DNA from 3 places in the Nonomuraea sp. NPDC059194 genome. Region 1 is predicted to be linked to each of the others. Evidence: riboswitches for the same ligand, from Rfam matches in the RefSeq annotation. Region 1 holds a riboswitch; each other region holds the start of a gene.
The links. Region 1 has a riboswitch for cyclic di-AMP ahead of ACFXJ8_RS39645 (C40 family peptidase). Riboswitches for the same ligand answer to the same signal wherever they lie in the genome.

Region 2: another riboswitch for cyclic di-AMP. It lies ahead of ACFXJ8_RS13810 (CHAP domain-containing protein); the one in region 1 lies ahead of ACFXJ8_RS39645 (C40 family peptidase).
Region 3: another riboswitch for cyclic di-AMP. It lies ahead of ACFXJ8_RS23955 (glycoside hydrolase family 25 protein); the one in region 1 lies ahead of ACFXJ8_RS39645 (C40 family peptidase).

What each region holds. Positions count from the first base shown of each region.
Region 1 is NZ_JBHZBH010000055.1:12,334-14,588, reverse strand. It holds gene ACFXJ8_RS39650 (3-isopropylmalate dehydrogenase) at 61-1,113, opposite strand; cyclic di-AMP (ydaO/yuaA leader) riboswitch at 1,214-1,357, shown strand; gene ACFXJ8_RS39645 (C40 family peptidase) at 1,455-2,021, shown strand.
Region 2 is NZ_JBHZBH010000008.1:170,542-172,796, reverse strand. It holds gene ACFXJ8_RS13820 (Gfo/Idh/MocA family protein) at 1-277, shown strand, start outside; gene ACFXJ8_RS13815 (tetratricopeptide repeat protein) at 258-698, opposite strand; cyclic di-AMP (ydaO/yuaA leader) riboswitch at 830-964, shown strand; gene ACFXJ8_RS13810 (CHAP domain-containing protein) at 980-1,687, shown strand; gene egtD (L-histidine N(alpha)-methyltransferase) at 1,766-2,255, opposite strand, start outside.
Region 3 is NZ_JBHZBH010000020.1:58,650-60,904, forward strand. It holds gene ACFXJ8_RS23950 (hypothetical protein) at 11-265, opposite strand; cyclic di-AMP (ydaO/yuaA leader) riboswitch at 734-896, shown strand; gene ACFXJ8_RS23955 (glycoside hydrolase family 25 protein) at 922-1,596, shown strand; gene ACFXJ8_RS23960 (DUF3237 domain-containing protein) at 2,086-2,255, opposite strand, start outside.

The DNA of each region.
Region 1 (2,255 bases):
GGACAGTTTGGACCCGGCCGAAGGGCGCCAGGCCGCCTTTGGTGCTGGAGTGGCAGGCGGTCAGGCGCCGCCGGATACTCGTGCGGTGATGTCGTCGCCGATCTCGTGCGTCGTACGGCCGGCCCACCCGGCGAGGCGCTCGACGATGTCGTCGGCGACGGCCTGCTCGACGCGGGCCGCCTCCTCGGTCAGGCCGAGGTGGTCGAGCATCATGGCGACGGACAGGATGGTGGCGGTCGGGTCGGCCTTGCCCTGGCCGGCGATGTCGGGCGCGCTGCCGTGGACCGGCTCGAACATGCTGGGCGCGGTCCTGTCGGGGTTGATGTTGCCGCTGGCGGCCAGCCCGATGCCGCCGGCGATGGCGGCGCCGATGTCGGTGATGATGTCGCCGAACAGGTTGTCGGTCACGATCACGTCGAAGCGCTCAGGCTGGCTGACGAAGAACATCGAGGCGGCGTCGATGTGCTGGTAGTCGGTCGTGACGTCGGGGAAGTCGGCGGCGACCCGGTTGAACGTGCGCATCCAGAGGTCGCCCGCGTAGGTCAGCACGTTGGTCTTGTGGACCAGCGTGAGCTTCTTGCGGGGGCGCTCGGCGGCCTTGGCGAAGGCGTAGCGGACCACGCGCTCGACGCCGTAGGCGGTGTTGAGCGACTCCTGGGTGGCGATCTCGTGGGGCGTGCCGCGCCGCAGGACGCCGCCTGCTCCCGCGTAGAGGCTCTCGGTGCCCTCGCGGACGACGACCATGTCGATGTCTTCGGCGGTGGTGTCGGCCAGCGGGGTCTCCACGCCGGGGAAGAGCTTCACCGGGCGCAGGTTGACGTAGTGGTCGAGCTCGAAGCGGAGTCGCAGCAGCAGGTCGCGCTCGAGCACCCCCGGCGGGACGCTCGGGTCGCCGATCGCGCCGAGCAGGATGGCGTCGTAACCGCGCAGCTCCTGCAGGGTTTCGTCGGTGAGGGTCTCACCGGTGGCGTTGTAGCGGGTGGCGCCCAGATCGTAGTGGGTGGTCTCGATCTTGGCGCCGACCGCCTCCAGGACCTTGAGCCCTTCGGCGACGACCTCGGTGCCGATCCCGTCCCCGGGGATGACGGCCAGACGAATGTTGCGCGACTCCATGGCCGGTACCTTACCTGCTCGTCTCGGCTGGCGAACACCGCATCTCAAGGTCCGGACATTCCGTTTTGTCTGGATTGCGGTCTTTTGACCCTTTCGTTAGAGTCCCTGCCAGCCTAATCCGCTGCGACGTCCGCACGGAGCCGGGGACCCATTCCCCCCTGGGGCGAATCGGCATCCCCATGTCGTAGGGCGACTTCCACGCCCGAGCCCGTCAGCTAACCCGGTCGGCCCCGTGGAAGGACATTCCCCTGTCTCGGATCATCACGGCCGCCGTTGTCGGCGGCCTCCTCGCCGTAGGATCAACCGCCGCCGCCTCCCCCGCGACGGCCGCCCCCATCCAGGTGAAGCCCCCCAAGAGCCAGCCGGTCCAACCTGGCGACACCAGGCCCGCTCAGGCCGACCCCGCCCGTACGGTGACCCTCACCGGAGCGGACATCAAGAAGGCCCAGCTCAAGCAGACCCCCAAGCCCGCATGGCAGATCGCGTTGAAGTTCGCGATGTCCAAGCAGGGCACGCCGTACGTCTGGGGCGGCACCAGCCCCAGCGGCTACGACTGCTCGGGGCTGATGCTGAGGGCCTACCAGAAGGCGGGGATCCAGCTTCCCCGTGTGGCCCGCGACCAGTACCGGGCCTTCGACAAGAAGATCGAGTGGAAGGACCTGAAGCCCGGCGACCTGGTGTTCTTCAGCAACCTCGGGCACGTCGGAATGATCTCCAAGGACGGCTACATGGTGCACGCGCCGCGCACCGGTGACGTGGTGAAGGAGGAGAAGCTCAGCGCGTGGCGCCGGCAGGCGTTCGTCGGCGCGGTACGGCCCGACCCGAAGGGCGTGGCGCAGGCGCGGGAGCTGGCCGAGGCCGAGAGCGAGGCCGAGTCGGCCCCGCTGTCACTACGGGCCACTCTTTAGATTCCCATTCATCAGCCCGGGAGCCACCGTCCCCAGGGGTTCCCGGGCTGACGCGTGCGCGCAGGGACGGCCCGGTGGAGCAGGGGGAACTCCACCGGGTGGTCCCGTTCAGCGGGGAAAGGGGGAGCCGCCGTTGTCCCTGCGATCCAGCGCGGTCTGGACGGCCTCCGCCGCCTCCTCGTCATGGTCTTCGGCGCGGTTCCATGGATACATGTCGTACACGTGACTCAACTC
Region 2 (2,255 bases), on a different contig from region 1:
CCCGCTGGCCAACACCGCGACCGTGGTGGGCACGGGGCTGCGGGCCGACATCGCCGCGCCGTTCTGGGCGCCGCAGCGGATCCTGCTGTCGGGGCCGGGCGTGGAGCCGGAGGAGATCGTCCTTGACCCGGCCATGAACGGCTATGCCGAGGAGGTGCGCGAGGTGCGCGCGGCGCTGGCCGAGGGCAGGACGGAGAGCCCGATCATGCCGCTGGAGGAGAGCCTGGCGATGATGCGGATGCTGGAGGAGGCCAGGATCAGGCTAGGCGCGAGATAGCGCGGGCGCTGGCCTCCTCGTGCCCGGATCGCACGGCCTGGAGGAAGTGCGCGCGGGCCTGCTCGGGGCGGCCTTCCCTGTCCTCCAGCAGGCCCAGGTTGAACATGGCGCGCGGGCCCGCCTCGGTGTGGCCCGACTCGATGGCCAGGGTGTAGCAGCGGCGCGCCGCCTGGGTGTCGCCGCAGCAGTCTTCCAGGACGCCCAGGTTGAACATCGCCCTGGGGGTGGCGGCTCTGCCGTACCAGTGGCGGGCCTCGTCGAGGCGGCCGCGCTCGTCCTCGATCAGCGCCAGGTTGAAGGCCGCCCGCTGGGCGGCCACGGGATGACCGGTTTCGATCGCCAGGAGATACCATCGCCGGGCTTCGTCCGGACGGTGTCCGTCTTCCCGCAGCCCCCTGTTGAACAGGTCCTGTGGCGACATGACCTGACCGTAGATGATCGCCGTACCTTTATCAATTTGTAAGGTACTTGCCCCGTGTATTACCTTAGGCTCCACTCGAGGCAAAAACCGGGCAATCCGGACATTGCCAGACATTGCAATCATCACAGGATCGCCTGTGACCGCTGAATCCGCACCACGCGGAACCGGGGACCCAATCTCTCTGGGGTGAATCGGCACATCGTGCCGTAGGGCAGCTTCACGTCCGAACCCGTCAGCTAACCCGGTAAGCGGCAGGAAGCTAGCAAGGAGTCCCCCTTTTCATGGCAAAGCACCGTCGTAGCCGTGCCCCGAAGCTCACCTACGCGAATGCCGCGCTGGGCGCACTCGTCTTCGCAGGCGCCCTTCTTCCCACCCACGCCGCCCAGGCCGACAAGCTCCCCCTTGCCGACGGCCCGCGGGTAGCCGCCCTCGCCAGCCCTCCCAAGGAGGACACCAGCAGGGTCGACACCGCCAGCAAGGCCCAGACCAAGGCGATGCCGAGCGCCGCCGTGGTCCTCGCCGAGGCCAAGAAGCAGATCGGCGTCAGGGAGAACTCCCGCGGCGGCGGCACCAAGTTCCAGGACTGGTACGTCAACTCCCAGCGCGCCAGGGAGACCGTCGCCAGGGACGGCGGCAACGTCCGCGCCTACGCCAACGCCGCCTGGTGCGCGATGTTCGTCTCCTGGGTCGGTGAGCAGACCGGCGCCCGCACCCAGGTCGGCTGGGACGCCTACACCGTCACCCACGCCAGGTGGTTCAAGGCCAACAAGCGCTGGGGCAGCGAGCCCAAGCCCGGCGCGGTCGTCTTCTTCTCCTGGAAGGGCGGCAAGGACCTCGACGACATCCGGCACGTCGGTTTCGTCGAGAAGGACAACGGCGACGGCACGATCAGCACGATCGAGGGCAACACCGGCAACGGCGTGGTCGAGCAGCGCGTCCGTCCGAAGTCGCAGGTCGTCGGCTACGGCTACCCCAGCTACGGCGCCTGACGACTCGCTCGCCTTCCCCCGGCGTACGACAGCGGCCGCGCGCCCCGCGCGGCCGCGGTCGTTTCCGGGTCCTGGTTCTTATGCCTCGGCCAGGACCAGGGTGAAGTCTCCCGCGGGGTCGGTGTAGCGGCGGCGCACCTCGAACCCGGCGGCGGCGAGCTCGTCCCGCAGTCCCTCCGGCCGGAACTTGGCGCTGATCTCGGTACGCATCTCCTCCCCCCGGACGAAGTCCACCGACAGCCCGAGTCCCCCGATCCGCACCCGCATGTCCCTGCTCGCCCGCAGCCGCATCTCGATCCAGTCGTGGCGCGCGTCGTACAGCGCCACGTGCGTGAACGCCTCCGGCTCGAAGTCGGCGTCCAGCTCCCGGTTGATCACCCGCAGCACGTTCCTGTTGAAGGCGGCCGTCACCCCCGCCGCGTCGTCGTATGCCGCCACCAGCCGCCCGGTGTCCTTCACCAGGTCGGCCCCGAGCAGGAAGGTGTCCCCAGGCCGGAGCGTGGCCCGCAGTTCCTTCATGAACACCTCCCTGGCGGCCGGTTCGAGGTTGCCGATGGTGCCGCCGAGG
Region 3 (2,255 bases), on a different contig from region 1:
GTTCTACGGCTTAAGCTCCTCGACGGGCGTTCCTCCGCTCCCTGTACGTGGATTTCATCCGCGACAGCCGCTCCACACGGTCCTGTTCCTCATCGCAGCATGTGCACTGGTAGTCCAGCTCTAGCCGGTCCAGGACTTCTGTCCCGTACTCGGCGACCATGAACTCCACCATGCCGCGATGCAGGCGCGCCAGTCTGTGACGCCGTCTTCCGTACCGGGAGAAGTACTCGTCGACAGCGGTCACAGTCTCCGCGTTCAAGGTCACATTCGCTCCTCTGGCGGCAGGACGGATTCGGTGGGACACCGATCTCTACTCTCATCCGGATCTACAAGGTATGACCTGTCCTCGCTCGAGGCCGACCACCATCTCCCCCAGGAAGTAGGCCCCGCACCGTCAACAACTACCTCTCCGCGCGAGCCCGGGTAGCCGAGGTACCACTGTCCGCGTCGGCAGCCTGACCATGAGTGGCGACCACCGCGGCTCGCAGGAGCGCACCGTGTTCTTCGGCCACGCGCCCACTCGAAGGGGGGCCGTGCGTCCGGTTCGACGCCGTGCGGCACCCACTGCGGGCGGGGCCGGAGGCGGCCCGACGAGGTCGCCCTGGCCATGGAGGCCCATGTACGGCGGGCTTGGCGATCCGTGGCCGTTTTACTTATCCGGATTTTGCTTTTTGAGCGGTCCTTTATTAGGGTCCGGCGTTACCGGATGGTTATCGGCCTTCACTGGGAGGGCTGCCACCGGCCGCCGAGTTCCCGCCCAGCGGGGAGCCGGGGACCCAGCCTTCTGGGGTGAATCCGCGACCCCGAGCAGAGTGCGGCCTGCTCGAAATCCAGCGGTAGGGCATCTCCTGGCCCGAACCCGTCAGCTAACCCGGTAGGCGTCCCAAGGAGAGGACCCACCTCTTGTACAAGCTGTTCACAATGCCGCACAAGAAAGCCCGGCTGGTAGGCGCGTGCGTCGCGGCAGCGGCGCTGGTCTGGGCCACCCCCGCCATGGCCACCGCCGAAACCAAGCCGTACGGCGTGGACGTCTCCAACCACGACCAGGGCTTCGACTGGGGTGCCGACGGGCTGTCGTTCGGCATCGCCAAGGCCAGCGAGGGCACCTCGTTCGCCGACGCCACGTTCGCCCGCAACTGGGCCGAGATCAAGAAGAACGGGCTCGTTCGCGGCGCCTACCACTTCGGCCGTCCCGGCGCCGATCCGGTACGGCAGGCCGACCGGTTCCTCGACGTCGTCAAGAAGCAGGGGCTGGATAACGGCGACCTGCTCATCCTGGACCTGGAGGTGACCGACGGGCGTTCGGCCAAGGAGGTCAACGCCTGGGCCAAGCGGTGGCTGGAGCGCGTCAGGGCCGCGACCGGGGTCAAGCCGATCTTCTACAGTTCGTGGTCGTTCGCCCAGCGGCACGGCGACGGGCTGGGCGACTACCCGCTCTGGGTCGCCCACTACGGCAAGGCGAAGGGCGAGGTCAGCGCGCCGAAGCCATGGAAGGAGTGGGCGATCCACCAGTACGCGTCCACGGATCACGACCACAACGTCGCCAGCCTCTCCCCCATGGGGCTGCGCGATCTGGGCTTCCACAAGCGGGCCTAGGTCGGAGGTGAGGGCCGGGTCAACCGATCGGTTGACCCGGCCCTCAGCTTTTCGATCCCGACAAGCCCACCAATCACCCGATGTCGCGACATATCGCCATTCCTACGATGGGTCGTGGAGGGAACACCCCCGCACGGCGGGGCCGCGACCACCGCACTGGCCGCGGCCCCGCATCCCCTCGTCCCCCCGGGCGGTGTTCCCCCGCGACGTCCCCCATTACCGCGCGGTGAACCGGCGACGGCCCTCCGGGATGTGCTCCAGAGGGGGCCGCGGCGCCCACCCCGGCGCGGCACGGCGAGCCCGCGAGACCGCGAGACCGTGTGACCGCGAGTCCGACGCCGCGACCTGGGACCGCGTGACCGCGAGTCCGTGTGACCGCGAGACCGCGAGACCGCGAGACCGCGAGACCGCGAGACCGCGAGACCGACGCCGCAACCTGGGACCACGTCCGTGACCGCGAGATCGACGCCGCGCCCCAGGGCGGGGGGCTCAGGTCAGGGCGTACATGCGGATCGCCACCACGTCCTCGCTCGCCTCGCGGGCCAGCCCGACGAACACGGTCTCGGCGAGCCAGCGGTGGGCCGGTGCGTCGGTGCGGAAGGTCGGCGACGTGCGGTAGTAGACGCCGGCCGAGGCCACCTGGAGGTCGCCGTCGAACT